Regions from separate parts of the Ruegeria sp. CDSC085 genome, predicted to be linked through region 3. Evidence: riboswitches for the same ligand, from Rfam matches in the RefSeq annotation. Region 3 holds a riboswitch; each other region holds the start of a gene.

Evidence for each region. Region 3 has a riboswitch for cobalamin ahead of AC2FJB_RS10400 (DUF1636 family protein). Riboswitches for the same ligand answer to the same signal wherever they lie in the genome.
Region 1: another riboswitch for cobalamin. It lies ahead of AC2FJB_RS19240 (DUF1636 family protein); the one in region 3 lies ahead of AC2FJB_RS10400 (DUF1636 family protein).
Region 2: another riboswitch for cobalamin. It lies ahead of AC2FJB_RS19670 (hypothetical protein); the one in region 3 lies ahead of AC2FJB_RS10400 (DUF1636 family protein).
Region 4: another riboswitch for cobalamin. It lies ahead of AC2FJB_RS21290 (DUF4198 domain-containing protein); the one in region 3 lies ahead of AC2FJB_RS10400 (DUF1636 family protein).

The regions. Positions count from the first base shown of each region.
Region 1 is NZ_JBXWNR010000018.1:62,799-70,073, forward strand. It holds gene cobN (cobaltochelatase subunit CobN) at 1-2,360, opposite strand, end outside; gene cobW (cobalamin biosynthesis protein CobW) at 2,366-3,421, opposite strand; gene AC2FJB_RS19240 (DUF1636 family protein) at 3,423-3,797, opposite strand; cobalamin riboswitch at 3,890-4,096, opposite strand; gene AC2FJB_RS19245 (SLC13 family permease) at 4,323-6,179, opposite strand.
Region 2 is NZ_JBXWNR010000020.1:8,133-15,407, forward strand. It holds gene AC2FJB_RS19660 (DNA polymerase III subunit gamma/tau) at 387-2,150, opposite strand; gene AC2FJB_RS19665 (protein-tyrosine phosphatase family protein) at 2,322-2,834, shown strand; gene AC2FJB_RS19670 (hypothetical protein) at 2,826-3,233, opposite strand; cobalamin riboswitch at 3,325-3,545, opposite strand; gene AC2FJB_RS19675 (alpha/beta hydrolase family protein) at 3,616-4,536, shown strand; gene rsgA (ribosome small subunit-dependent GTPase A) at 4,576-5,601, opposite strand; RNA gene ffs (signal recognition particle sRNA small type) at 5,760-5,858, opposite strand; gene AC2FJB_RS19690 (bifunctional 2',3'-cyclic-nucleotide 2'-phosphodiesterase/3'-nucleotidase) at 5,898-7,275, opposite strand, start outside.
Region 3 is NZ_JBXWNR010000005.1:219,868-227,142, reverse strand. It holds gene AC2FJB_RS10420 (inositol monophosphatase family protein) at 1-530, shown strand, start outside; gene AC2FJB_RS10415 (FecCD family ABC transporter permease) at 554-1,564, opposite strand; gene AC2FJB_RS10410 (ABC transporter substrate-binding protein) at 1,566-2,516, opposite strand; gene AC2FJB_RS10405 (ABC transporter ATP-binding protein) at 2,529-3,305, opposite strand; gene AC2FJB_RS10400 (DUF1636 family protein) at 3,302-3,658, opposite strand; cobalamin riboswitch at 3,757-3,951, opposite strand; gene AC2FJB_RS10395 (D-lyxose/D-mannose family sugar isomerase) at 4,056-4,721, opposite strand; gene AC2FJB_RS10390 (carbohydrate kinase family protein) at 4,738-5,664, opposite strand; gene AC2FJB_RS10385 (glucokinase) at 5,705-6,754, opposite strand; partial or broken gene AC2FJB_RS10380 (GH1 family beta-glucosidase) at 6,731-7,275, opposite strand, start outside.
Region 4 is NZ_JBXWNR010000026.1:11,547-18,821, forward strand. It holds gene AC2FJB_RS21270 (energy-coupling factor ABC transporter ATP-binding protein) at 1-586, opposite strand, end outside; gene cbiQ (cobalt ECF transporter T component CbiQ) at 583-1,362, opposite strand; gene AC2FJB_RS21280 (NikL family nickel/cobalt ECF transporter subunit) at 1,362-1,937, opposite strand; gene cbiM (cobalt transporter CbiM) at 1,934-2,545, opposite strand; gene AC2FJB_RS21290 (DUF4198 domain-containing protein) at 2,552-3,337, opposite strand; cobalamin riboswitch at 3,470-3,668, opposite strand; gene AC2FJB_RS21295 (ROK family transcriptional regulator) at 3,795-4,919, opposite strand; gene AC2FJB_RS21300 (sugar ABC transporter substrate-binding protein) at 5,174-6,193, shown strand; gene AC2FJB_RS21305 (ABC transporter permease) at 6,302-7,275, shown strand, end outside.

The DNA.
Region 1 (7,275 bases), on a different contig from region 3:
TCCTCGCCCGCCGTGCGCATGGTGGCTGACCCCCACAGATCGACGATCAGCCCCTTTGGGTAATCGCCTTCTACCTGAAGATGGCGTCGCACCAGTTCCTCGGCCAGTTTCACACCCTGCGCATAGGCCGCACGGGTCGGAACCGACCGCGGGTCAGTGGTGTAAAGGTTCCGCCCGGTGGGCAGAACATCTGACCGACCACGATAGGGTGAACCCGAAGGCCCGGCATCGATCCGTTTGCCCCCGAGCGCTTTGATCAGCGCGTCGCGTTCAGCGTGGGCCGACGGGGCCGGATCGAAATTGCCCGTCACCTCGGGCACGCGCCCGAAGATGTGCAGCCCGTCGCCAAACTGGCTTTCCTTGATGTCACAGACAAAGCGGTCGATACGTGTGATCGCTTCGGCGGTGCAGGTTGCCTGATCAAGGCCGAGATCGCTTTCCAAGCCAATGGCCTGCGCTTCATCACGGATGTCTTCCTGCAAGCGGTCACGGCGTTTGGGGTCAAGCCCGTCGGCGTTCGAAAACTCATCCAGCAGCGATTCAAGCCGCACCATCCGATCCGGCGTGCCGCTTTCCTTCATCGGGGGCGGGATGTGGCCCAGCGTGACCGCTCCAATCCGGCGCTTGGCTTGCGCGGCTTCACCGGGATCGTTGACGATAAAGGGATAAATCACCGGCAGATCGCGGATCAGCGCCTCGGGCCAGCAATGAGCAGACAAAGCGACCGATTTTCCGGGCAACCATTCCAGCGTTCCATGTGCCCCGATGTGGATCAGCGCGTTCACGCCCAACCCTTTGCGCAGCCACAAATAGAAGGCGACATAGCTGTGGCGCGGGGTGCGCGAGAGGTCATGATAGTCGTCATCACGCAGCTCGGGCGTGCCGCGTTCGGGTTGCAGCGCGACCAGCGCCTTACCGCGTCGCAGTGCGGTGAAATGGAAGACCCCATCGGCACAGGCCGGATCATCTTCGGGCGCGCCCCATGCGGTGTGCAGATCGGTGCGCAGGGTCTCGGGCAAATCCGCAAGCGCATCCAGATAATCCTCGAGCGCCCACGAAATCCGTGCGTCCAGAAGAGTGTCGGCAATCGGCTCGCCAGTCGCGATGTTATAGCCTTCTTCGCGAAGATCGGACAGCATCGCTTGGGCCGAGGCCAGCGCGTCAAGGCCAACCGCATGGGCCATCTGCCAGTCTTTGCCGGGATAAGTGGACAGGACCAGCGCGGGAATCTGATCTGCCTTGGGTTTGTCGTTCAGTGCAAGCCAGCCCGAGACACGGTCGATGATCGCTTCGATCCGGTCCGGTTCGGGCCGATGTGCAAAGCGCGCGTATTCCAGATAAGGATCGCGTTTGCCGGGTTCCTTGAAAGACGCGACTCCCGCCGAGATCCGCCCATCCACCTCGGGCAGTACCACATGCATGGCCAGATCGGCGGGGGACAGCCCGCGTTCTGCTTCGGCCCACGCTTTGCGGCGCGAGGTGGCGAGAGTGACCTGAAACACAGGCACATCTGCTGCGTCCAGAGGCGATGTTCCCGACGCACCTTTGCCCGAGAAGGCAGTGGCATTGACAATTGCCGATGGTTTCAGCGCAAAAACCTGTTCCCGCAACCAGTCGGCGGCCACAGGCGCCTTGAGCGACGGGGCAAACAGGCCCATCGCCTCGAATCCACGGGCCCGCAGGCTGCGGATCAGGGTGGCGATCGGGGCGGTGTCTGCTGAGGTCAGGTAAGCGCGGTAGAAGGTGACGAGGATGCGTTTAGCGTTATCTTCGAACGCGGTTTCCACCGGGATTACGCCGCGATCCGGACACCACGCGCCACATTCGGGCAAGGTCTTGGCGCCCATCACCGGACCGGCATAAAGCCCTGCCGCCAGAGCCATCTGTGCCAGTGCGGCCTGTGCCGCGACCTCGCCGCCGGTATCGCACAGATGCGCCAGCCGCCGCAGGGTCGAGACGGGCAAGGTGGAATAGTCATCCAACCGCGTATCCTCGCGCCCGTCCGCTGGGAGGACGGCCAGAGCGATGCCTTTGGCCTGCGCCAGTGCCAGAACCTGCTGCAGGCCGTAGGACCAGTAGGGCACGCCACCGATCAGACGGATCAGAATGCCCTTGGCGCCCTCGAGCGTCTGCTCGACATAGGTGTCAACGGACAGCGGGTGTTTCAAAGCTGTCAGATTGGCCAGCCGCAGGGTCGGCATTCGCCCATCCGGTCCGCCACCACGATGCCAGCCCGCCGCGAAAGCACCCAGGTCGCTGTCCGAGAAAGACAGCACTACCAGTTCTGCCGGGCTCTGGCCCAGATCGGTCGGGGTCTCGGTTTCCTCGAGTCCGTGGCTTTCGCGGAAGACGACGTGCATGGATCTTACTCGGCAGCCTCACGCACACCCACGAGGATATCGCGGATTTCCGCCTCTTTGATATCGTCATGCTCGGCGATGACGACCAGACGCGAACGGCGTTCTTCGCCGGGTTCCCACGGACGGTCATACTGGTGACGTACCCGCGCACCCACGGCTTGTACCAACAGACGCATGGGCTTTCCCTGAACGGCGGCATACCCTTTGACCCGCAGGATGTTCAGCTCATTGGCTAGGCGTTCGATTTTGGCCACCAGTTGGGCCGGATCGGCTTGCTCGGGCAACTCGACGATGATGCTTTCGAAATCGTCATGCTCGTGATCATGGTGGCCGTCGTGATGCGAAGGGCGGGCGTCGATGTCATCCTCGGCGGCGGCTTCCAAACCCAACACAACGCGAACGTCCACCGCACCTTCGGCCACTTCGACCACGGGCAGGGGACGCGGCGCCTCGGCGGCGATGATCTCGCGTGCTTTTGCCACGCCTTCAGGGCCGGCGAGGTCGGGCTTGGTCAGCAGGATGATGTCGGCGCAGGAGATCTGATCCTCGAACACCTCGGACAGGGGCGTTTCGTGATCGATCGAGTCATCGGCCATGCGCTGGGCATCCACCGCTTCGACATTGGGCGCGAAGCGACCGGCGGCTACAGCCTCGGCATCGGCCAGGGCGATCACGCCGTCCACGGTGATTTTCGAGCGGATGTCGGGCCAGTCAAACGCCTTCAGCAATGGTTTGGGAAGCGCCAGTCCCGAGGTTTCGATAAGAATGTGATCCGGGCGCGGTTCCAGAGCCATCAGGGCCTCGATGGTGGGAATGAAATCATCTGCCACGGTGCAGCAGATGCAGCCATTGGCCAGTTCCATGATGTTTTCCGCCGGGCAATCGGGAATGGCGCAGGATTTCAGGATGTCGCCATCGACGCCTACATCGCCGAACTCGTTGACCACGACAGCAAGGCGCTTGCCCTGCGGGTTCTGCATCAGGTGACGCACCAACGTGGTCTTGCCCGAGCCCAGAAAGCCGGTGATCACTGTAACGGGGAGTTTTTCGAGGTTCGACATGTCAGGCTCCAATCGGGGGAATGCGCGAGGCACAGTTTTTTCGGAAATGTTCGGGGCGTTCGCGCCATTTCACCAAACCATCTTCAGTGGCCAGATACTTGGTCGCACCGTCGACAATGACGTCGACATGATCTGTTTCGCTCAGGTTTTCATAGACGAAGGTCCAGCGGCCCGGCCCGCCGCGCAATACGATCGAACAACCTTGATCGCAGTTTGACAAGCATTCTACGGCTTTCAGGGTGACACCGTCGGGCAGGTCAGCCTGTTCCAGGGCCTTGTGCAACAAAGCGCCCGGGCGTTGCGCGTCATCTTCGACAGGCAGGCCGCGACGGCAGGTGGTACAGACCAGCAACTCGACTGGTGTGGTCTCGGTCATGTCTCTCATCCCCCCAAATCCTCTTCGCGGGGGACGGGGTTTCATGCGGGCCACGATTGGTCACGGACCCGACACCGGAACACCCCGCCCGGTTTCAACTTCGGTTGTTGGCAGGTCTCCCGGCTTGCGGATGCCAGAGGAGGGCCTCTGTCGGATGTCCCGCCTTCCCGGCCTTTGGGCCAGTGGCATTGGGCATCCTCTCCGTTCACGGTCGCGGGGGCGGCTGCGTTTGGCGGCATGACCGTTGACGCATTCCCTTTTCATCGGCTGTCACCGACACCAACGAAAGGGACATGCGGCACCGCTGGCCTGCTTGTCAAGCGAGTCGCGCGTAACAATGATGCGGAGGAGTAGAAAGCGACCTGTGGGCGTCGATGGGCGGCATGTCGTCCGGGGTTCAGCCTGAGATGGGCCCGGCGACGAACGGTATCTCTACAAGGGTCGTACACTGTGTTGAGCTGATGCCTCGACAGAACCTGTCCCGATGATGGGAAAAGACCGCCGAACACCCCGGATCCTCTCGCGCTAATAGATGACGTTGATCATGAGCAGCGAAACGACCAGAAACAGCACAGTCATGATCCCGCCGGAACGCACGAAATCCATCACCTTGTATCCTGCCGGACCCATAATCAATGCGTTTACCTGATGGGTTGGGATGATGAAGCTGTTCGATGTGGAAATGGCGACGGTCAGTGCAAAAACCGATGGATTCCCACCAGCCGCTATCGCAATCGATATCGCCAAAGGCACCAGCAGGACAGTGGCCCCGACATTTGACATGACCAGAGAAAAAGCAGTCGCCAGAACAGCGATTCCGGTTTGCAGCGACCAGAGCGGCCAGCCGTCCAGAATTATCATGATCTGCTGGGCGATCCACGCAGCCGTGCCTGTGTTCTGTACAGCTTGTCCCAAAGGTATGAGGCAGGCGAGCAGGAATACGGTGTTCCACCCGACCGCGCGGTATGCCTCATCCACGCTGAGCACACGGGTCAACATCATGCCTACCGCTCCGGTAAGAAGGCAGAGCGAAAGCCGGACGTCCGTGAACAGGATCAATGACAGCGAAATGGCGAAAAATGCCAGGGCCCAGCCGACTTTTTGCGGCCTCAGTTCGTCCTGGGGGAAGTCCGTTGTCACAACGACGAAGTCCGGGTCGCGCTTGATCCGCATCAGGTTGTCCCATCTGGTATGCGCCACGAGCATGTCACCGGCCTGAAACTTTTCGAGCCCGATCTGAGTGGATTCGTGATCCTCGGTCTCGACATGGCTCAGCGTCTCTTCGCCGCGGTGAATGGCCAGCAGCGACATGCCATAGGTCTTGCGGAACAAAAGCTCGCGGGGGCATTTGCCGATCAGCTTGCTGTCTGGCGTGACGACCACCTCGGCCACGCCTGCATTGGTGGGGGCGAACTCTTCGACAAAAATGTCCAAATCCGGAAGAACGGTAAGCCCGTATTTCTTGGCGAACGTCTCGACCTCCCAACGGCGGCCGACGATGGCCAGCCGACACGGGGCCGCAATTTCGGCTGTCAAAACCTGAACCATCGAGGTTTTGCCGCGATAGAAGGTGGAAATGATGTACAGGTGGTTTTCGTGGTTGATGTCGGCCAGAATCTCTCCGACCAAGGGGCTGTCCTCGGGCACTACGACTTCGAACACGTCGGCTTTGAGGCCATAGACCCTTTGCAGGTATTCCTTTGTCCCTTGTCCGGTGCCCGTATTGTCAGGCCCTTCAGCCACGGGCAAAACCCAGCGTCCCAACAGCAAAAAGTAACCAATTCCCGTCAGAATCAGAACTGCACCGATCGGTGTGACCGAGAACAGGCTGAAGGGCTCCATTTTCTGAGAGGCCGGCAAACTGTCATTTGCCGTCAAGATCAGATCGTTCAGCAGGATAAGTGGAGACGACCCGACCATCGTCATTGTGCCACCCAAAATGGCGCAGAATCCCATCGGCATCAGCAGTCGTGACAGCGGTATACCTGACCGCGAAGAAATACGGCTGACAACGGGAAGAAACAGAGCAGCGGCGCCGACATTCTGCATGAACGAAGAAATGACGCCAACGGTTCCTGAGATGATTGGAACAACCCTGCCTTCCGATTTGCCACCATATTTGAGGATAACGGCAGCAACCTTGTTCATGATCCCCGTCTTGTCCAGACCAGCACCGACGATCATTACCGCAATGATCGAGATGACGGCATTGGATGCGAAGCCGTCGAACAGAAGGGTTACATCCGCCAGATTTCCCAGCCCGGGCGCGTAGCTGAGCAAGCCTATGAGAACCAGAACCAATATGGCGGAAAGGTCGATCCTGATGATCTCGGAGACGAACAAAAAAACGGTGAAAGCCAGAAGGGTACAAACGACCCCCATCTCAAAGGTAAAGGCAATGTGTTCCACAATACGTCCAGAACTTTTTCTTTGTTAGATTCCTAGTTCATCCTTCTCGCCTTGTCATGAAGTTTCGTTTTTCACTCACTTCGAGACATAATATTTCTCTAAGAATGGCGGTTTGAGTAGTGGTAAAAACCTCGTTTGACGAACACCAAACCCTGTGGTCGTGGTGTCCCGCACGCGGTTCAGCGCGTCGAACGTTTAAGCGGGCGGTATGCATGGGTCCGACGGTTCAACACAAACGGAATGCTGGCAAAAGTTCTGTTGGAAAACTTAGAACTGGCTGGTTGAACAGCGCCCTCAAATGCAGGTGAACGCAAATTGCAACAGTTTGATCCAACAAGCGACACGACCCGTAACACACTTGCCCCATTTAGTCTGGGCAGTCCCATGACCAGACTAAGTCCCCGCGTTGCCTACCATCCCAGATTAGGGCGGCGCGGGGAATTTTGATCCAAAGTGCAATTAACGCCGTACACAATTTACCCCTAACTGTATGCCCGCGTTGTTCACTTGGTTTCCCTCCGAACAACGCGGGTTTTTTGGGGGATGAGGGGGTAACGAGTGACCGCCCCGCCATAGTGCGGGGCTTTTTCTTGATTAGACATGACGCGAAATTCTATCATATTGTGACTAAACGTCATTGCGGCACGGGTTTCGTCATGGACAACACTGTACTCTATTTTTTGGTTGGCATCTTTGTCGTCGGGCTACTGACGATGGGTTACTACTCAAGGGGCAGCGGTGCTTTAATCTCAATTGTGATTGTGGTCGGCGTTATAGGTGCAATAATAGCTTACCTGAGTGGCTATTTCGGTGAACTGCCACAGTAGGTGCATGCATCCGGTTGAGAGGCAATGGATGATGTGACTGATCGAATTTGGTCCAAGACGACGATTATGTTGGCAAGAAAAGAACCAGCTTCGCAGTTCCTGTGAGTGAGTTTTGCGAAGCTGGCTAATCCCAACGGCACTGGGATGGTGGCCGCAGGAGGGGTTCGCATAGGACTATGCAACTTGTATCTACCACGAAATGACCGACACCGATAAGCGGGCATAAGAATAGGGGACTATCC
Region 2 (7,275 bases), on a different contig from region 3:
ATCCAGCAAGCGCAGATCGTCCTTTGAGCAAAGGCTGTCTTTTGTTTTCTAGGTCAGTTCGGAAATCTGAAATTCAAAGTCGTGTGCCGCCGCCACGGCTCTTCTATTCTCCAACGGCCAAACAGTTCGGCGATGCGAACATGGTATGTATCCGGGATTGATTGTTTGGGAAACAGCAACGCTGAGTGGGTTTCGAACGCCTGCCGAGTGTCAGGATACAAGGTATCACCTGCAACTTCGCGCAGGTCGATGTCGTGAACAATCAATTCGAAAATTGGATGCAGTGGTGACGCTCGCATGAAATCCCTCGCTCACGTTGTGGAACGGTGTAATCACGGGAAGAGTCGATGAGTATCACTTGTGACACGAGATGACGGGTTGCAAGGTCAGTCTTCCTCGAACGGGTCCCACTCGTCTTCAACTTCGGGAAGAGCTTCGGTCTCGACCTTGGCGGCGCGTTGTTCCGGCGTCTCGATATTGGTGATTCTCGCCTTGGGGAATTGCGCCAGCACAGCCTGAACCAAAAGGTGTTGTTCAGCCTCGGATTTCAGTGCCAGCTCGGCCTCGTCCCGTACTTCCCCAATTGTGGGTGCATCCCCATCCGAGACAATCGAGACCGCCCACCGGTTTCCTGTCCAGCGTTGCAAGGCAGAGCCCAGCCGTGGAGCCAGATCCGCCGGTGCTTGAGCGGCGGGTGTGAATTCGATTCGTCCGGGCTGATAGGACACGAGGCGCACGCCGTTTTCCACCTCAACCAGCAACTTCACGTCGCGATTGGTTCGGATCAGTTCGACCACGTGGTCGAAGGTCGGGTACCGCGCAAGGGCCGTTTGAGCATCCTGCGCCAGAGCTGCAACCGGCGCACCACCGGCACCGCGAGGGGGCGACGCGTAGGCAGGCGGATGGGCCGCGCCAGCTTGCGTTGGAACCGCACCCTGTCTGGCTATGGGCACGCCGCCGTTGGGCCCGCCCTGCGGCGGTGGCGGGTTATCCTGCAATCGCTTGATCAGCTCTTCGGGGCTGGGCAAATCAGCCACATGAGTCAGGCGGATAACGGCCATTTCAGCGGCCATCATCGCGTTGGGGGCAGCGGAGACTTCCTCGAGCGCCTTCAGCAGCATTTGCCACATCCGGGTCAGGACCCGCATCGGCAGAGCCTCGGCCATGAGTTGGCCCCGGGTCCGTTCGTCCGGAGAAACTGTCGGGTCCTGGGCCGCGTCAGGTGTGATCTTTACGACGGACACCCAGTGCGTGATCTCGGCCAGGTCGCGCAGCACCGCCAGCGGGTCCGCGCCTTCGGCGTATTGCCCGCTCAACTCGGTAAGTGCGCCCGCGGCGTCGCCGTGCAGGATCATATCCATAAGGTCCAGAACGCGGCCACGGTCCGCCAGTCCAAGCATTGCACGGACCTGATCGGCGGTCGTCTCGCCAGCCCCGTGCGATATCGCCTGATCCAGCAACGAGGTCGCGTCCCGGGCCGATCCTTCCGCTGCTCGGGTGATCAGTGCCAGCGCGTCTTCGGCAATCTGGGCGCTTTCCGCTTCGGCGATCTTGCTCAGAAGGCCAATCATGTCTTCGGGTTCAATCCGGCGCAGGTCGAAGCGCTGGCATCGGGACAGTACTGTGACAGGCACTTTGCGGATTTCAGTGGTCGCGAAGATGAACTTCACGTGCGCGGGCGGTTCTTCCAGCGTCTTGAGCAGCGCGTTGAAAGCACTGGTCGAGAGCATGTGAACCTCGTCGATGATATAAATCTTGTAACGTGCGCTGGCGGCGCGATAGCGCACGCTGTCGATGATCTCGCGGATATCGTTGACGCCTGTGCGGCTGGCGGCGTCCATCTCCATCACGTCGACATGGCGACCTTCCATGATGGCGACACAGTGTTCGCACTGACCGCAGGGCTCGGTTGTGGGGCCACCGGTTCCGTCCGGACCGATGCAATTCATGCCCTTGGCGATGATCCTCGCGGTCGTGGTTTTGCCGGTGCCGCGAATGCCGGTCATGATGAAGGCCTGCGCGATCCGATCGGCCGCGAACGCGTTTTTCAGGGTGCGCACCATGGCATCCTGACCCACCAGATCGGCAAAGGTTTCCGGGCGGTATTTGCGGGCGAGAACCTGATAGGCGGGGCTGGAGCTGTCTGTCATGTCTTCTCGTTGGGATTCGGTGCTTGGGCACAGCGTAGTGGCCACCGCTGCCCGCGTCCACAGCGTGGTGTCATGATTTTTGATTTAGAAACGAGTCGCTTTCGCACTAAACTGCGTTAGCAAATTTAATGACTCATTGTTGTAAAGAGTTCTTTGGGGAGGACACGTTTCATGTCGCAGCTGGTGATCTACGCCCTGCAAGTCGGAGGCGGAACGCTTGCACTGACCTCGATGCCCGGACGTGGCGGGGATTATTTCAGCGATCTGGATACGATCGCAGCCTGGCAGCCGGGGCTTGTTGTATCGATGACAACGGATGTCGAGATGCTTCAGGATGGCGCGAAGGATTTCGGCAGCGACATTCAAAGCCGCGCCAGCCGATGGGTTCACCTTCCGATCGAAGATTTCGGAGCGCCGACACAGGCGATTCAGGACGCGTGGCCGTCTGTCAGCGCCGCAGCCCGGCACGCGCTGTCAGGTGGAGGTCGCGTTTTGGTGCACTGCCGTGGGGGCTGTGGCAGGTCAGGTATGGTTGTTCTGCGGCTGATGGTCGAATGCGGCGAACGCGCGGACACAGCGCTGGAACGATTGCGGGCGGTACGTCCTTGCGCTGTCGAAACGGATGCGCAACTGGCCTGGGCCTCTCGGCGTGCCCAGGCACGGGTCAGTCTGGAATCAGATTGACATCTGCGCGGGCCCGCAAACGGGTTTTCGAGGCCGGATCGTGGAAACCTGGATCATCGCGCAGGGTGGGTTTTTTACGACGCCGGATGGCATCGCACTGAACGTGTTTCCGAAGATCAAGTCGGCATAGCCGTTCAGGGGCTCAATTGCGGCTTCGGGCTGCGTCCCGCAAAAGATACGAATGCTCTCTGATCGCGCGCGGAAAATTGCATGGCATCCTTCGGCGCAATGCGACAGCTCACTGCTGCCCTCAACCTCCAAATCGTCACTTGTGGCCAAGGTCGCCTGCGTCACGGCTTCGGATATCGAGCGCGCCAGCCGCGCCAAAGCGGGGCAGGTTTTGCCCGTCCGCTGACATACTGTTGCACTGTATTCACGCGTTTTTGTCTTCCAGATCATCCTGCGCCCTCCGCGCGTGGCGGACAGGATATTTGGGACAGGTGGGACAGCGTGATGCCGTCAGGACCTGCCCGGACACCCCGCCCGAGTTTCGGTTTCGTTTCCGATGGCAGGTCTCCTGACTTGCGGGTCATTGCTTTGCCGACCTTCCCGGCCATTGGGCCAGTGGTGTTTTGGCATCGCTTACCGCTTACAGTTGCGGGGGCAGTCGCGGATTTGGTTGTTGCCTGTATGACCAGACATTACCGCACCGTGTTCCCTTTTCATCCCGACCCTTTGTGGAGGCCGGAAACCATCACACAACCGCTAGCGTTTGAGCACGCACCGAGTCAAGCCGATCTTTTGACCGGACGCTTGGTCATGCTGGATACGATGTTGGTTCATGCATAGTGTCGAGGGTGTTGAGGTTCGGAAGCCGGATTTACCAAGCGAAAAGCCAGAGATCATGTTGGATACAGAGCAAACGGTATTGACCGAGGAGTTTCGGTTTCCGTCCGGGCAGAAAACGCTGTCCGCCCGATTGTATAGCCCGGTAACTTCGCCCGAAATCGTCGTCGTGCTGAACAGTGCAACGGGTGTGCCGCGTGATTATTACCGCCATTTCGCACGATGGCTTGCCGCTGAGAAGGGCATGGCCTGCCTGACCTATGACTATAGGGATTATGGGTATTCTTTAACGGGCCGCCTGAAAGATTCGCGTGCGACCATGGCGGATTGGGCCTTGATCGACATGCCCGCGGCACGGGCGGAAATGCGTCGGCGATTCCCGAATGCGAAACACTGGACCATCGGCCATTCCGTCGGCGCGATGTTGGGGCCAGTACAACCGGATATCGATCTGATTGACCGGATGATCTGTGTGTGTTCGGGGCTTGTGACCCTAAGCGACCATCCGTGGCCCTATCGGGGTTTGGCAGGGTTGTTCTGGTACGGCCATGCCCCGCTTTTGGCCCGAGCACTTGGCTACCTTCCCGGAAAGGCGATCGGGTTTGGCTCGGACCTGCCGGCATCGGTCTATTGGCAGTGGCGCAAATGGTGTACAGCGCCGTTAAGCTATGTACCTGAAATCGGGCGTGACTTACCTGCGGCGCACTGGGAGGAAACTGGAGTGCCCGTGGATTTGTTTGCATTCGAGGACGACCAGATGGTGCCGCCGGAAGCGGTTTGGCGGCTTGCGGATCTTTACGGCCCCGATGCCAACCGTCACCTGCTGAGCCCCGCCGATTTCGGGTTGCCTGAGGTTGGTCATATCGGAGCATTTGCCCGGCGCAACGCAGCGGTTTGGCCGCGACTGATCGCTTGACCAGACGCGGCGCAGGACGGGCCGGGCACCGTCCAACGATCACCGGTTGCGAAGTTTCTTTTCCTTCATGACGCCACGGACCATCTTACCGAACGCTTTGTCCCGCGCGCGGGACTGTGCGACTGTTTCAGAGTTGCGCCGATCTTCGCGCCGAAGCTTGCGCCACCGGTCCAGTCTCACCGGATCAAGCGTGCCGTGACTGATCGCCTTTTGCACGGCACATCCGGGCTCGGAGTTGTGCTGGCAATCCGCAAAACGGCAGTCCCGGCTCAACTCGGCAAGGTCCGAGAAAACTTCGTCGATCCCGTCCTGAGCGTCCAGCAGGCGCAACGCGCGCATTCCGGGTGTATCGATCAACCAGCCGCCGTTGCGCATCCGGTGCAGTGCGCGTGCGGTCGTTGTGTGCCGGCCCCGCGCGTCATCCTCGCGAATGCCCGAGGTGGTGAGATCCTGACCGGTCATGGAATTGGCAAGTGTCGTCTTGCCAACGCCCGACGAGCCAACCAGCGCTCCGGTTTGGCTTTTGGAGCACCAGGACAGAACCTTTTCAACTTCTGCAGGGTCCAGCGCGTTGATCGCCAGAACCGTCAAGAACGGGTCCAGTGATTGCACCTGCCCCGAGAAACTATCAGGGTCCTCTGATTTGTCGGCCTTTGTCAGAACAACGACCGGGTAACACCCGGCCTGATGCGCAAGCGCCAGATATCGTTCCAGCCGGGGCAGGTTGAAATCGGCATTGCACGAGCTGACGATGAACAGCACATCGACATTGGCTGCGATCAGTTGCGTCGCGGCACCTGTACCGGCGGCGCGTCGGTGCAGCAGGCTGCGCCGGTCGAGCAAGTGGCGCACGCGTTTGTCGTCGTCGGTGAGAACCCAATCGCCAACGGCATAGCTGCCGGTTGACTGATCGAGGGTCAGCAACGGGACTTCACCATACGGGTTCAGCCCGATCAGGCGGTCCCGATGAACGGAAGTGATGCGAAAAGGTGTGCAGGAAGGATAAGCCGCGTGTTGCGCAGCAAAGTGAGAGGACCATCCCAGGTCCGAAAGTGTAATAAACATTGGTCTGCCTGTCGTCAGAAACAGTACTCCCGACGGATGGCGATCGCTCATCCCCGGGTCATGTGTTCAGGCAGTCAGTTGATACCGTGAGGTCAGAACCGTGCTGCCCGAAGGGTCTTTTCTACAATCATAAAGCCCTCCTGCGGCTAAGGTTCGAAAAGTGAGAGGTTGGACATCGACCCAAGCGGGGCTCGTTGTGGCTGCTTCCTTCCGGACCTGACCAGGTTGGCGAGGCGCTCGCCCGCGCCAACCTCTCGACTCTGGATATAGGGAAGGCTTCGGCAAATGACAACCCGTCAGAGCGTCAGGCGAATGCGTGCAAAACCGTTTTCGTCAGGTTCCAGAATTTTGGGGGCGAACCTCTTCAATTCGCCGACATACTTCAAAGCACCGGGCCCTGTCCGAAGAATGGTCGTCATCCCTGATTTCGGCATCAGAGAGAACGGATAAGGCTGCCGGGCCAACGGGTCGGGTGGCAGGCGGTGCGTCATGTAGTCTCGCAAAATGTCCCGGATATCCAGCGGGGGCAGATTGATGGCCAGGGCCGATGATAGATACGGAAAATGTCCACCACCGCTTGCGCGGTAATTATCGAGAGCAATGACAAACACCTGATCCGGCCGCACGGCTTGGCCCGCGCAAGTCAGATGATGCACCCGCCTGTGACCGGGATGAATCCTTTGCCCCCCGACATCGTATCGCGGCGGTTGCGACGGGTCGATCTGATAGGACAAGCCAAAGATGATATCGAAATTGTACCCCGCCCGATCCCGGTCGAACAGTTCTGCCTCGGCATCGGGGAATTGTTGGTTGAATGCACTGGCTGACATCTCCAACCATTCCAGCAACTGCGTGCCTGTGATCTGGATCGCGCGCAACTCATTGGGGAAGACATGCAGATCCGCAACGTGCCGCAGACAGATTTCACCGGCCGGAACGTCCGTGTAATACCGAGGGCCAGAGCGCCCGCCGCATTTGGCTGGCGACACGGCTGACAACAGTGGCAGCTCTGCAAGCGCGGTGCCGTGTAAAAAGGGGCGCAACGCGGTTGCTTGTGCGGCGGCAACAAGCGTCAGTCCACGATCCGGTGCACAGAAACTGAAATAGCTGTGCAATGTGTCCGAGACGCGCGCAACGAGCGCGGCCATGTCCTGACGGGTCTGCTGATGTGCGGGTTCAACTAGTTGCGCGATTTCCAAGTCTTCGCCAATAGCGGTGCCGCCCACGGAAACCGGGCGCAATTCAGCGTGGCTGTCAACAACACGCAGCCCCGACTGGGCCTGTAGGGTAACGGCTAAATCAATTACTCCAAGATATGCGCCTGCCGAGCCGGGCATGACAACCGGCGTACCATGCACCAGCCCTTTCGCGTAATCCACATTCGGGGTTTGGGCGCTGGTGCGTGCGGGAAGGGTCAGGTGAGTGTGCCCGGCGACAACAGCGTCGATGCCCTCAATCGCGGCCAGGGGGATAACGGCATTCTCGGTGTCGGCCGCTGTGTCCGGGTTTCCAAGCCCGGAATGGGCGAGCGCCACGATCAGATCGCACCCTTTTTCGCGCAAGAAATTCGTCAGGGACCGTGCCGCGACAACAATGTCGTCCGCCACTACGGTTTCGTTCAGATTATGTTCTTCCCAACGTGTTGTTTGCGGTGGAAGAACCGAAAACACGCCA
Region 3 (7,275 bases):
ACCCCATTGACGGAACCCGATCGTTTCTGTCCGGCCATCCCTTGTTCGGATTCCTTTTGGCTCATCTATTGGATGGACAACCTCAGTTCGGACTGGTCGGAATGCCGGCCTTAGGTGAGACCTACTTGGGTGTAATTGGTGACGGCGCCCGCCTGAACGGGCGACCGGTACAGGTCGCGCAAACAACACGCCTGGATCAATCGGTTTTGTATGTGAATGAAGGGGACAAGATCTATCGCGACCATCCTGACCTGTTCACCCGGCTGATGACCGCAGGGCAGACGCGCCGATTTGCCTATGATTGTTACCCCCATGCCTTGCTTGCTTCGGGGCATGTCGATGCTGTCGTGGATTACGATTTGCAACCTTATGACTATCTGGCGGTCTCACCCCTTGTCACAGCCGCTGGCGGAGTGATGACCGATTGGCAGGGGCACGCTTTGACCCTCGATTCAGATGGCGCGGTCGTTTCCGCCGCAACCCCCGAATTGCATGCCGAACTGCTTGACCTCATCAATGTTGAAAAATGAAAGTGTCGCGCAACCTCTGGAAACTAGTTCCCGCGATCAGATTTGAATAAATACAAGAAGACAAATAGTGATCCTATTGACGTTGTGACGATTCCGACGGGCAACTCCTGCGGAGCCAGAAGAAGGCGTGACAAGATATCAGAGAGAGTCAGTAGAATTGCGCCCACGATGGCTGAGGCGACCAGCAGGTTTCGGTGCAGAGTTCCGGCGATGCCGCGTGCAATATGCGGTACCATCAACCCGACGAAGCCGATGACGCCGGCAACGGAAACGAAACTGGCCGTCGCCAACGCGGCAACGAAGAACATACTGAACCGCAGGCCCTGAACGGGAATACCCAGTGAAGAGGCTGTAAAATCTCCGGTCAGCAGTGCGTCAAGCCACCGGCTGCGATAAAGTGAATAGCTCAGGATCAGGCCCAATCCGATTAAGACAAGCGGGAACGTTTCCCATCTTGCTAGTCCCAAACCGCCAAGCATCCAGAATATCACCGAATGCGCAGCGCGATTGTCGCCAGAGAAAATCAGGTAATTGGTGATCGCGGAAAACAGAAAGGATACCGCCAAACCAGCCAGGATAAGTTTTTCAGGCGCGCTCGTGCGTAAGCCCTGAACCAGCGCCAGAACAATGCCTGATGCGATCAGACCGCCGCAAAACGCCGCCAACGGCAACGTCCAGATGCCCAATACATCACCTGTGACCGTGATCACCAGAACGGCGCCAGCAGCTGCACCAGAGGACAGACCGAACAGAAACGGATCTGCCAGATCGTTTCGCGTCGTTGTTTGCAAAACAACACCAACGACGCCCAGCCCCGCGCCAATCACGGCAGCAAACAGGGCTCGGGGCAGGCGAAGGTCGAAGACGATCCGGTGCAAAGGCGACATGTCTCCGTCCACCAGACCGGTTCCAAGACCGATGGCTGAAAAAACTTCGCGCATGGGGATAGGAGTGGTCCCGTAGACGATGGACAACAGCAAAAGGGCGGTCAGAACAACCGCCCCCAACAAAATCAAACGGCCCAATTGGACCATATCAGTTGGTCTCCGGGTGCATGGCCTTCGCCATTTTCTCGATCGCCTCGATGTTTGCCGGGCCGGGCGTCAGTTCTTCGTAACGCAGGCCAATCCAGCGTTCGTTCTTTACCGCGTCCGTTTGTGACATCACCGGATGATCCTTCAGGAACTGAAAGGTGTCCTCTGCGCCGTTGCCGGACTGATAGTCGAGCAGCACCAGAAATTCCGGGTTAGCCGCTGCCACGGCTTCCCACGACGTGCGGCCCCAGCTGGTATCCAGATCATGTGTCACGTTTTCGCCACCGGCGGCTGCGATCATTGCATCGGGAATGGCGAACTTGCCGGCAGTAAACGGAGCATCGGCCGGTCCGTCCAGCAGGAACACGCGGGGCTTTGCCAGATCGGCTGTTTTTGCTTCAATGGCGGACAGTTGGTCCTTCCAGTTGGCAACCAGCGCTTCGGCCTCGTCCTCGACCTGCATGACCATGCCCAGACGCAGAACGTCACCAAACAAAAGGTTCATGCTGGCCTCGGGGCGATTCTTGTCCAGATGCACGCAGCTTTCGGTCAGGACCATGGTCTTGATACCAAAGGGTTCCAGGGTGTCGGGCGTGACATCGCCACCGGGTTTCATGCCATAGTACCAACCGGCAAAGAACAGATCGGGCTCGACGGCCACAAGGTTTTCAATGGTCGGGTATTTGGGGGCAAGTTCTGGGATATCGCCACGCTGAGCATCAAAATCGGGGCTTGTTTTGTACCAGCCGGTAATTCCGGTAAGCCCTACGATCTTGTCCTGAAGGCCGAGTGCAAAGGCCATATCCGTCATGTTCATGTCGTGCACGACCAGACGCTCGGGCGCCGTTTCAAAAACAAGCGGTTCGCCGCAGTTGTCCACCGTGACGGCCTCCGCTGCTGCGCCACATGCCAAGCCAGTGAAAACAACCACTGGCCAGAGTTTGTGCATCATTTTTAGCTCCTGTTATGATGACAGTTTTCGTTTTCGGATGTCCAGCGCCGGGATCATGCGGCCTTCGTGCTGAAAGCACAGATAATCCACACCAAATGTGTCACGTACCCGGTCTGTGGTCAGAACTTCGCTAACAGGCCCGAACCCGGTCAGGCGCGTGGCTTTCATCAACGCCACATGGCTGGCGAATTCCGGGATCATGACCAGATCATGGACGATCATGACGACCGTTACCCCCAGGTCAGCGACCAAGGACAGCATGTGCCCCTTGGCATCCGGGTCCAGATGGTTGGTTGGTTCGTCCAGAAACAACAAAGACGGATTCTGGGCCAGTGCGCGAGCAATATGTGCGCGCTGACGTTCACCGCCCGACAGTTGGCTCATCGGTTTGTTTGCGAAATGCGACAGTTCGGTCGTCGTCAGCACCCGTTCAAGATCAGCTTTATGTCGAGCCGTCGATCGTTCACCCTGAATCGGGATTTGTCCCAGCGCAACATAGTCTTGCAGCCGCATCCGTCCATCGGGCGTTTCCTGCTGTCCGACCACAGCAATGGATCGGGCGCGTTGGCGGGCGGACAGAGTGCGAAGGCTTTTGCCTTGAATCCAAACATCACCCAACGCAATCCGTTCGATCCCGCATAGCAGTTTCAGCAGAGTGGTCTTACCGGCACCGTTCGGTCCGGCAATTGCCAGAATTGATCCTTCTTCCAGACGAAAGGACACGTCCTGCAACAGGATATCACCATTGAGAGCGTAGTACTCCAGATCCTCGGCAACCAGAAAACTCATGACGTCCCTCGGGATGGCAAAGCGGGTATTCGCGACAGGGTCTTTGCAAAGAGGGCAGGAGGACGGTCCGACGCGCTTGTCCAGCCATCGTCGCTGTCGCCGAACTGCGTCGCGAATTCGACTAGGGCAGCCAGGTCGTGTGATGTCTTAATGTCGCCGAACAGGTACTGCGCTTTGCCTGCGGCCTGAAATCCAACGGTCATGGCCCGTTCACAACCTGCCATGCAGGCCACCATTCGGGTTTCAAAACCGTCAGGCAACTGAGCGTCCAGTGCGTCTTGCGCGGCCTCGGCAGGCATCGTCCCCTGACATGTTGAACAGATCAGAACGTAGTGATCAGAATAGCAGGCCATTGCCATCTCCGTCGTTTGCCAGATGCAGACAGAGGGCAAATACCCATATATTACGCAAACGCGCCATCAAGCCTCCTTCGGGGACGCCCCGCCCCGGGTTGGTTTACCATGCGATGGCAGGTCTCCTGACTTGCGGGTCAAGGCTCGGCCCACCTTCCCAACCCTTTCGGATCAGTGGTACAGTGGCGTCGCTCACCGCTTACAGTTGCGGGGGCAGTCACGGACTTGGCGCATCCCTGCGCCGCACCGTATTCCCATTTTCATCCCTTACGGAACCATCCCGATCAGCTAGTCCGGCTACGCAAGACTTGTCAAGCGGCAGACGATGAGGGGTGGTGGAAGGATATGCGATAGTTGAACCGACTATCCTGTTCACGCCAGCCCGGACCGAACGGTGTCAATAGTCCGATACAAGCAGGAAATCCGGTTCTGCATCTTCTTCGACCTTTGAAAACCGCGGGATTGGCTCTTCAAAGACATTGTCCGTACGGTCGTCATTCACGGTCGAAACCTCGCCAATAAGGCAATCGCCGCGCTCCGCCCAGAAAGCGTGCCAGATGCCGGGCATCAGAGTTACACTTTGCCCCGGCTTCAGCCGCAAGTGCTCTCCGGGTTGCAAGGTTACAGGGCAGGCATCGCTAGGGACCGTCACCGGGTTGTCGCGGTCAACGCCACCGTTTGGATCCGACGCATAGATTTCCAGAACGAGGTCGCCGCCGCCCCGGTTGATGATGTCTTCTGCTTTGACGATATGCCGGTGCATCGGAGAAAGCTGATTGTCTTTCGAGATCAACAGTTTTTCCGCATAGAGCATCCCGCGCCCGGATTTCAGATCCTTCGCCTCACCATTGCGCAGAGCGAACAGAAAAAGTCCAAGTTCGTCGAAACGGCCTTGTGCGTAATCGGTGATGTCCCATCCCAGCCCGCGGTTGCGAATCGTTTCCGCCAGAGGGCTGCGCATTTGCTCTGGCGTCCAATTCGCAAAGGGTGGCAACACGGCACCGAAGGACTGAATAAACGCGTGTGCCTGGGATTTGATACGGTTGATTTCAGATCGTTTCATTGTGCCATTCTAAAGATCAAAGCTCATGCGCCCAAGGCGGTTCCGCCCCGGCTCGGGATACGGTCACTGCGGCCACATCCGCGCCCAGTTCCATGGCCGTTCGCAAGTTTTCCGCAGTCAATCCGCGCAGACCTGATTTGGTCAGATGCCCTGCACGGCTGAGACCGGTCAGGACGCCAGCGTTGAACGTGTCACCTGCGCCGATTGTGTCGACCACTTCAACGGGCTTCACAGGAACTGAGACTTCTGAACCATCTGCCAGGTAACCGTGCGCCCCGTCGCTGCCACGCGTGACGATGACAGCGGTTGGACCCGCCTGCAACAGCATAGACGCCTTCGCGGCTTCGGGTTCGTTACCCGGAATGATCCAGTCCAAGTCCTCGTCCGAAACCTTGACGATATCTGCTCGTGAGATCATGCGGTTCAAACGCGTTCTAAATCGGGTGTGATCCTTGATGAAACCCGGGCGGATATTCGGATCAAGCATCACAGCCCGGTCGGAACCGTGGCGGTCCAGGAGGGCGGCATAAGCATCTGCGCAAGGTTCACAGGCAAGGCTGATACCACCGAGATACAGAGCGGAAACCGCTGGAAGTTGATCGGGCAAGTCTTCGGGCAGCAACATCCGGCCCGCCGTGTTTTCATCAACAAAGCTGTAAGACGCGTGCCCATCAGAAAGCTGTACAAAGGCAAGCGTGGTCGGGCGGTCCGAGATAATCACATGCGTCGTGTCCACATGACTGGCTTTCAGGGCATCGATCAGTTGCCGTCCGAACATATCCGATGACAAACCTGTCAGCATTCCAACCGGCACGCCCAGACGCCCCATCGCAACAGCTGTGTTCAGAACTGCACCACCGGTATGTGGCACAAAACCCAGTGCACCCGACACGGTCGGTTCTGAGATCATATCTATCAGCGCTTCACCACAGCACAGGATCATGTCTTGGTCCTTCTTGGAATAGAAATTTCGGTTAGTCTGGTTACTGTCTCAGCGCGTTCTTGCAGAAGTTGTTTGCGCCGATGATCCCGAACTCTGCCTGTTCAGACACGTAGAGGTTCAGGGAACGGCGCAAATCGCTGAAGCGGCCGCCGCCGTTGAACGCATCCTTGAAGTTGTCACTGAAAAGCCAGCGGTTTTTCTCGGCAACGCCGCCCACAAGGAAAACGCCTCCCTCTGGCATCAAGGTGACCGCCAGATCACCCATCAATGCACCCAGATGAGTGGTAAAAATCTGCGCCGTTTTTTCGGCGATGAGATTGGTGCCGCTGCGGGCATCGTTCAGAATTTCTTTCGCAGAGCGCACCTGTGCCCGCGCCTGACCGGCTGCCAATTCAACCGCCTGATACAGGACCGGTAGGCCGGTTCCACTCAGGAACATTTCTGCTTCCAGCGCCAGGCTGTCCCCAAAGAAACAGCCCGGTGCGATACGACGCGCCGCTTCAAAGATATCAACTTCTTCGCGATGGCGCGGGTACAGACCCACATGCCCGCCTTCGCCGGAAACCGTATGATATCTGCCTTCTGAGTAAAGCAAGGCGCCAACGCCGAGCCCGGTTCCGGGGCCAACAACCAATCGCGTGCCTGCGGGCGGCGTTGCCTGTCCCTGCAAGACGGCAACATCCGACCGGGTCACCTCGGCCACCGACCATGCCGCGGCGGTAAAATCATTTATGACAAAGGTGCGCTGCGCTCCTGTTGCATTTGCCAACTCTGTCTCCGAGAGATCCAGGTTTGCGTTGGTCAGTTGAATAGTCCCATCCCTGACGGGCCCCGCGCCCGCAGCTACGACGGCCTGTGGATTTGTTCCGATTTCGTCTCTGAGATCATGGAATGCCTCCAACAGGTCTTCCAATGTCCCCGTCGGATGCTTCCGAAGATCTGCCAATTCGCCATTCGTGACGACGCCCAAACGTGTGTTCGTGCCACCAATATCCGCAACCAAGTTCCAATGCTCATGCACAGCCCCGAATGGTTGCGCTAACGGTTGAGAGACGTTCTGACCCTCGGACAGGGCGGATTTTAGCGCCATGAAAGACGCTTTGGGCGTTCTCGCAAGTGTTTCGAAATCCACGTCCACCAGTCCAAACCTCTTCTCGTACCCGAAGGCCCATTCGTAATTGTCCAGTAGAGACCAGACAAAATAGCCATTCACCGGAACACCTTGTGTCAAGGCGTCCTGCACGGCCACGAGGTGCCGGTCGAGATAATCGATACGATCATCGTCCTGCACGCGCGCCTCACTCGCCATACCGTTTTCGGTGATATAGATTGGCATCGCGCCCGTATAGTCTTTCGTTGTTCTGATAAGAAAGCGGGTGAGGGCAGAGGGCTCAATTTCCCATCCCATCTGCGTTTTCGGAAAAGGCCCGGGAACCTCTTGCAGGCTGGGCCAGGCGGTGTCCGCCGGGGCGATCAATTTTCGGGTATAGTAGTTCAACCCGCACCAATCGACCTGTGCTCCGATGGTTTCAAAGTCGTTCTGCCAGCCCTTGGGCAGGTGTGGCTCCAATCCCACCAAGGCTGTTTGGGGATATTCTCTTTTGAAAATCC
Region 4 (7,275 bases), on a different contig from region 3:
CCGGCGAATGACTGACCAGCAGAATCGCCTGTGGCAACGCTCGCAAGATTTCCAGCAAGCGCGCTTCGTTTTTCGTATCCAGCGCATTCGTCGGTTCGTCCAGCAACAGAACTTCGGGATCCATCGCCAGAACTGTCGCCAGTGTCACCAGCCGTTTTTCGCCGCCTGACAATTTGTGCGTGATGCGGTTCTTTAAGTGCATCAAGTCCAGATCACCAAGCACTTTATCGACAATGGCAAGCGCTTCGTCGCGTGTCTTGCCCAGATTGAGCGGCCCAAAGGCGATGTCTTCGGCGACGGTCGGACAGAACAGTTGATCGTCCGCATCCTGAAATACAAGCCCCACCCGGCGGCGCACTTCGTGGAAATCCGCCTCCTCCACGCGTTGCTGACCAAAAACGGTGACGGTGCCAGAACTCGGGCGCTGCAACCCAAGTATGATGCGCAGGAGCGTCGATTTTCCCGCACCGTTCGGACCAGTCAGAGACAGGCGCTGCCCGGCATTCAGGCTCAGGCTTGCTCCGTCGAGGACGGGTGGCTGGCCGGGGTAGGAAAAACAGATGTCTTCTAGCGCGATCAGTGTCATACGAATTCCAGAATGATCAGACCCAGGCAGAGACCGCTGAATCCAGCAGCAAACACAATGTCTCTGCGGGTCAGGTTAAATTCCTGAATCAACGGCATACGCCCGGAAAACCCCCGGCACTTCATCGCGGCCAGAATGCGTTCCGATCTTTCGATCGCACGCACCAGCATCATGCCCACCAGGTAACCAAAGCTGCGATATGTGTGCCAGTTGGTCGCTGGCCGAAAACCGCGCACCTTCATGGCGGCGCGCAAGCGCAGATACTCTTCCCGCAACACCTCGATATACCGAATTGTAAACATCAGAAGGTAAACCAGCTTTTCAGGGCAACGCAGACGATGCAAGGCGTGACCCAGAGTGACCGGCTCCATCGTGCCAACCAACACCAGCAGGGACAGGATCACGGCATTGGCGGTCAAAGAAATCTGGACCGCTTTCCAGAAGCCTTGCCAGCTTGCCGGGCACCCCCAAAGCGTGAACATCAGGTCTCCGGGCATGGAAAAGGGCAGCAGGATCAGCATAAACAGGATGAATCCATCCATCATGGCCATTCGCTTCAACGTCTTTCGCCACGGCAAGCGTGAAATCATCAAAAGCGAAAGAGACACGGTCAACGCCGCGCAAAGCGCAATGAGGGCTGACAGCGCCACGGTCACGACTGCAAAAGCAACTGCCATGACGATCCGCATCCGAGGGTCCAGCAGGTTGATCAGACCTTCAGGCCCGTCACCGGCTTCGGCCAGTGTTTTCTCTTGGTGCCCCAGGACGTGTGCCATCAGGCCGCCAGCTTGCGGCGCGCCGCCATGTAAAAGCCCAGACCGAACAGACCAACGATGTACCCGATCCCGCCAAGGATGGTTTGCAGGTCATTCTGTTCGCGATAGGCCGCGATCTCGCGCCTGAGCGGGCGCAACTCGTCACGAACGGCCTTTGCGATAATCTGTCGTTCCTCTTGGCCTAGTGAAGTCGCGGAACCGACAGTCTGGGCCATGGTCGCCGAAGTTGCGCTGTCCGCTTTTTCTGCGACAACACCCATAATCTGCGCGACGTCCTCTGCAGGCATAGTAATCTGGGCCACGTGCCCGGCGCCCAGGTCAGCAAAGAATGTATGCGCCACGGCTGAGTTCGGAGTGTAGATAAAAAACCCGTCTGCATCCGTCACCGTGCGACCCAGCTCTGCCCCATCCGGGCCAGTAACAATGACTTCGGTATCGCTTGCCATATCGCCGCTGGAAAAACCGATCTCACCCTCTATCGCATTACCGGACACAAAAACACCGGCTATGACTTTATGCGCCAGCGCAGGCAAAGGCGCACAGCACAAAGCCAGTGTGATAACCAGATGCTTCATGTGGTCGCTCCTCTGACAAACAGCTCGGGCTTGACTTTGCGCGCCAGCAAAACGGCGAACCCGGTCAAGATCGCTTCGATGGCCATGACAGGTATATGTGCAAAGAAAACAAGCTTGGCAGCGGGCAGGAACTCATCCCCCGACAGTGCCAGTGAAGTCGCGACCATGCCGGTCGTCGCCGCAATGGCAAATGCGCCGCCCAAGCCACCCCAGATCGCACCCTGCAAAGGCGTCCCACGCGCGATCAGACGACCAAACAACAATCCGGCCACCACCGCGGGCAAAGCGATATTGACGGTGTTGATCCCCAACACCGTCAATCCGCCAAAGCCGAAAAAGACCGCCTGCAGCAAAAGCCCGACGAACAAAGCCGGGAATGCGGCCCAGCCAAGCAGCAGTCCAGCCATGCCATTGAGGATCAAATGTACCGATGACGGACCAATGGGTACGTGGATCAACGATGCCACGAAGAAACTGGCTGACAACACTCCGGCAGTGGGGATGCGGTCAAGATCCAGTGACCTGAGGCCCATGGCAATCCCACCCGCAGCGGCGACGGCACCGCCGACCACGACCGGGTTGGAAAGGGCTCCGTCGACGATGTGCATTTGGGTTTACTCCAGATCCCAGGCGCGGATCCAGATGACCGCATCCTGACTAAGTTCTTTACCCTCATGTTCGGTCACTGGACCTGAACCTAGTGCTGCGAAACCCCAGTAACCGGCTTTTGGAACGCCAAACGAAAAGTACCCGTTGTCGTCCGATATGGCGACCACGGCACCACCCGGCATTGGTGACACCTTCGGTGTCGAAGCGGCCGAGCTTTCCATGCCAGGTTCGGCGGCCATGTACTCGATCTCGATCTCAGCACCTGCAACCGGCTGACCATCAGCCATCACACGGCCCGTGAAGGTCGAACCCGCGATGATGTTGGTCGGCTTGTTAAGCGGTATGATCTCGGTCAGCAGACCCACAGGGTTCATCCAGTCGGTCGGCAATGCGTTGCGGTTCAGGAACGCTTTGGTGAACTGCTGGATATAGATGTCTTCGGCTTCCTCATAATAAGGTTGAGGAACCGTCACCAGCACGTAATCGCCCGAACGTTTGACAGGAACACTGCCTTTGAATGCCGCCCCCTCGTTTTCTCCACCGGTGAAGCGGACAGGTTCCAGCGTACCAAGTAAATCAGTTTTTTTGCCGTTGTGGATCACATAGAATTCCTGCGGCTTTTCCATATCCATGACGTGACCGTTCTCGAACGGATGCCAGAAGATCAGCTTGACCGGCACATCGCCGGGTTTCTCGATCATGGTGTCGGTGGTGTATTCCAAAAGGAAATGCGCATTTGCCATGGCAGGAAGTGCCATCGCGGCAGCGGCTGCACTGAGCAGCTTTTTCATGAACAGTCGTCCTTGTCCCGTCGCGCCAATCCCGGTGCGAAATTCACTTTGACTGCGGGACATCCAACGCCAAATTGCCCTTTCAGGCATCCTGGTCCGACGCACATCCCGTCGCCGATGAGGAGCACCCCTTATGGGGGCACATGCCCGGCAGGTATCCTGACTTGCGGGTCAAAGCATCGGACTGGCCTTCCCGGGAAAACCCCAGTGGCGTTTCAGCCCTGCTCGCCGCTTACAGTTGCGGGTGCAGTTGCGGAATTGGGCCTGAGCCCGCACCGCATTCCCTATTGATTCCAGAGCGCGCCCCGGAACCGGACATGTCCAGCGGCTTGCCAGACAATCCCAGTCTCCGTCAACGATCAATTGTGATGGCCGTCGAAAAAGTTATGAACCTGGGAAGTCTGGTGTGGTTTGACGTGCTTCGGTAAGCATCAGTGGAAGAAGGGGAAATACACTTCTAGGCTTCTGAAAGATACCTTTCCGACAACGGCAAGCTTGCTGCGCCCAGCGAGCGCGCATCCGGGCCCACGGCCCCCGCCACCACCAAAGGGCGCTCAAGACCGGTCAGGTTAACCTCGGACAGTTTGTTTTCGACCAATTCAACCAAATGCGCCTTGATGTCCGGCGGCATCCAGCCGTCAATCTTTACGCACTCAAAGTCGATTAGACTGCATGATGATACAATCGCATAGGCAATCCCGCTCGCGGTCTTATTCAACCAGTTCTCCAGTTGAGCTTTTGGCACATCCCAATGCTCGGTCGATTCCCATAAAGAATGCGAGGTTGCCCCTGCTGTCGTGATTGCACGCTCGAGCACATAAAGGCTGGCCACGTCAATCAGCGGCTTCACACCGCCAGCGTCATCAGGAACAGGCAAAGGACCGAGCGCGCCTGCGTTTCCCCGACCAGAAAAGATCGAGCCATTGAGGACCACCCCGCCGCCAATGAAGAAGCCGACGTAGAAATACAAAAAATCTCTTGGCCCGTCAGCCGGGCCAAAAACCAATTCCGCACCACAGGCCGCTGTCGCGTCATTTTGAAGGAAAACTGGCATATTGCAGCTGAGAGCCAGGTCCGCTTTTAAGTCCGACGCGCGCCACGGGTCCATTTTTTCCTGAGGAACCTGCAAAGCCTTCGCCCAGTCCCACAGGTAAAAGGGCATAGCTATTCCGAGCCCCGCGATCCTGCTTTTGGACTCAGGTGACATGGACGACATCACTTTCCCAAGACTCTCTCTGGAAAAATCCAAAGTGGCATTCGGCGTTGGATAGTCATAGGTTCGCCTCTCTCGTTGCCGCACGTTTCCGACAAAGTCAGTCAAAACCAGTTCGGTACTGCGGCGCCCGACTTTAAGCCCAAAGAAGAACGCACCATCCGGATTGAGGCGCATGGGAACAGAAGGCTGCCCGACTTTCCCGCGAACCGGTTCACCGCGCAGAAGCAACCCATCCTTTTCCAATAGACGCATAATGACGGAAACCGTTTGTGCCGACAGTCCCGTCATGCGCGCGATTTCGGACTTCGCAAGGGCCTGATGGCGCCGGACAAGAGATAACACAAGGCGTTCGTTTCGGGCCCGCATGCCGCTTTGGTTCGTTCCGCGCACCTCTGACCCGTGCGAGCCAATCGAGTTTGTCTGAGATGAATATTCAGGCACGACCACCCCTTTCTTGCTTGAGAATGAGAAAGCCGACCCGCCCTGTCAATAATAAATAAGAGTGAGTTATTTATTGACTCAATATTTGATTCTTGTGATGGTTTCTCATGGGATCAGGTTATTTTTGCCTGATCGCTCTCGTGCCCTCATGGGCATTAGAAAAACTGGGAGGATTATCGATGAAACTTGCAAGACTTGCGGGCGCGACAGCGCTGGCAGCTGCTGCCATGGCTGGCAGTGCAATGGCGGAAGGTGAAACTGTTTGCCTGATCACCAAAACGGACACCAACCCGTTCTTTGTCAAAATGAAGGAGGGCGCGACAGCGAAGGCGGAAGAGCTGGGAATGACGCTGAAAGCCTTTGCGGGCAAGGTCGACGGTGACCATGAAACGCAGGTGCAAGCCATTGAGACCTGCATTCTGGACGGCGCCAAAGGCATTCTGCTGACGGCCTCGGACACATCATCCATCGTTCCGGCTGTGAAGCAGGCGCGGGATGCAGGGGTTCTGGTAATCGCTCTGGATACGCCGCTGGAACCCATTGACTCGGCTGACGCAACGTTCGCCACGGACAATTTCCTTGCCGGGCTGTTGATTGGACAATGGGCCAAAGCCACGCTGGGCGACGCCGCCAACGACGCCAAAATCGCGACACTGGATCTTGCCGTCAGCCAGCCGACAGTGGATGTGCTGCGCAATCAGGGCTTCCTTCAGGGCTTCGGTGTTGATCTGGCAGACCCGAACGTGATCGGCGATGAAGATGACCCCCGTCTGGTCGGGAGTGATGTCACTGCCGGCAACGAAGAAGGAGGTCGCCGCGCGATGGAAAACCTACTGGCCAAGGATCCGACGATCAACGTTGTTCACACCATCAACGAACCTGCGGCGGCAGGCGCTTATGAAGCGCTCAAAGCCATCGGACGTGAAAATGACGTACTCATCGTTTCCGTGGACGGAGGCTGCCCGGGCGTCCAAAACGTTGCTGATGGTGTTATCGGCGCAACGTCGCAGCAATACCCGCTGTTGATGGCATCACTGGGGGTTGAGGCCGTCAAGAAATGGGCGGACGAAGGTGTAAAACCTGAAAACACACCCGGTAAGGATTTCTTTGACACCGGCGTGGCGCTTGTAACGGACAAGGCCGCTGGTGGCGTCGAGTCAATCTCGGTCAAAGAAGGCATGGACCTCTGCTGGGGTTGACCTGATCACCCGGAGGGCCGCAGAGGGCGGCCTTCCGCTTTTCAAGCCACCCATTCGCCCGAAAACTTGCTAGAGTCGTCAGTGACCTGACGCTTTGGGGGAACCTTTATGTCCGATACTTCACGACGATCAGACGACTTCGAAGCCGCTGCAAAAGGCAGCCCGGAACAGATTGCCGAATTTGACGATCACCACCGCGGGTTTGTCGGAACGGTTCAGCATTTTCTGCATGTGAACCCCTCTCTGGTGCCGTTGATCGTTCTTGTGGCTGCCATCGTCATTTTCGGTGTCTTGTTGGGCTCCAAGTTTTTCTCGCCATTTGCGCTGACCCTGATCCTGCAGCAGGTTCAGATTGTCGGGATCGTGGCTGCGGCACAAAGCCTTGTCATCCTGACGGCAGGTATCGACCTTAGCGTCGGGGCAATCATGGTAATGTCGTCGGTTGTGATGGGTCAGTTCACCTTCCGGTATGGGCTGCCGCCATCGGTCTCGATCATTTGTGGCCTTTTCGTTGGCACAGCAATCGGCGCGGTGAACGGTTATCTTGTCAGCCGCATCAAACTGCCGCCGTTCATCGTGACGCTTGGCATGTGGCAAATCGTTCTCGCGGCAAATTTCCTCTATTCTCAGAACGAAACCATCCGGTCACAGGAGATCGAGGAACATGCCAGCATCCTGCAACTGTTCGGTGCCAAGTTTAACGTCGGCGGGGCTGTATTCACCGTCGGCGTGATCTTCATGCTGGTGCTTATCCTCGTGCTTTCCTACGCGCTTCGTCATACCGCCTGGGGAAGGCATGTCTATGCGGTCGGTGATGATCCGGAAGCCGCCAAGCTGTCCGGTGTCAATGTGCATCGCACGCTGATGTCAGTTTACATGCTGTCCGGGCTGATCTGCGCTTTCGCGGGCTGGGCCCTGATTGGTCGCATTGGGTCCGTGTCTCCGACGTCAGGACAGTTGGCAAACATTGAAAGCATAACGGCGGTCGTGATCGGAGGTATATCCCTGTTCGGTGGTCGCGGGTCCATTCTTGGGTCGCTGTTCGGAGCGTTGATCGTCGGCGTCTTCACACTTGGGCTTCG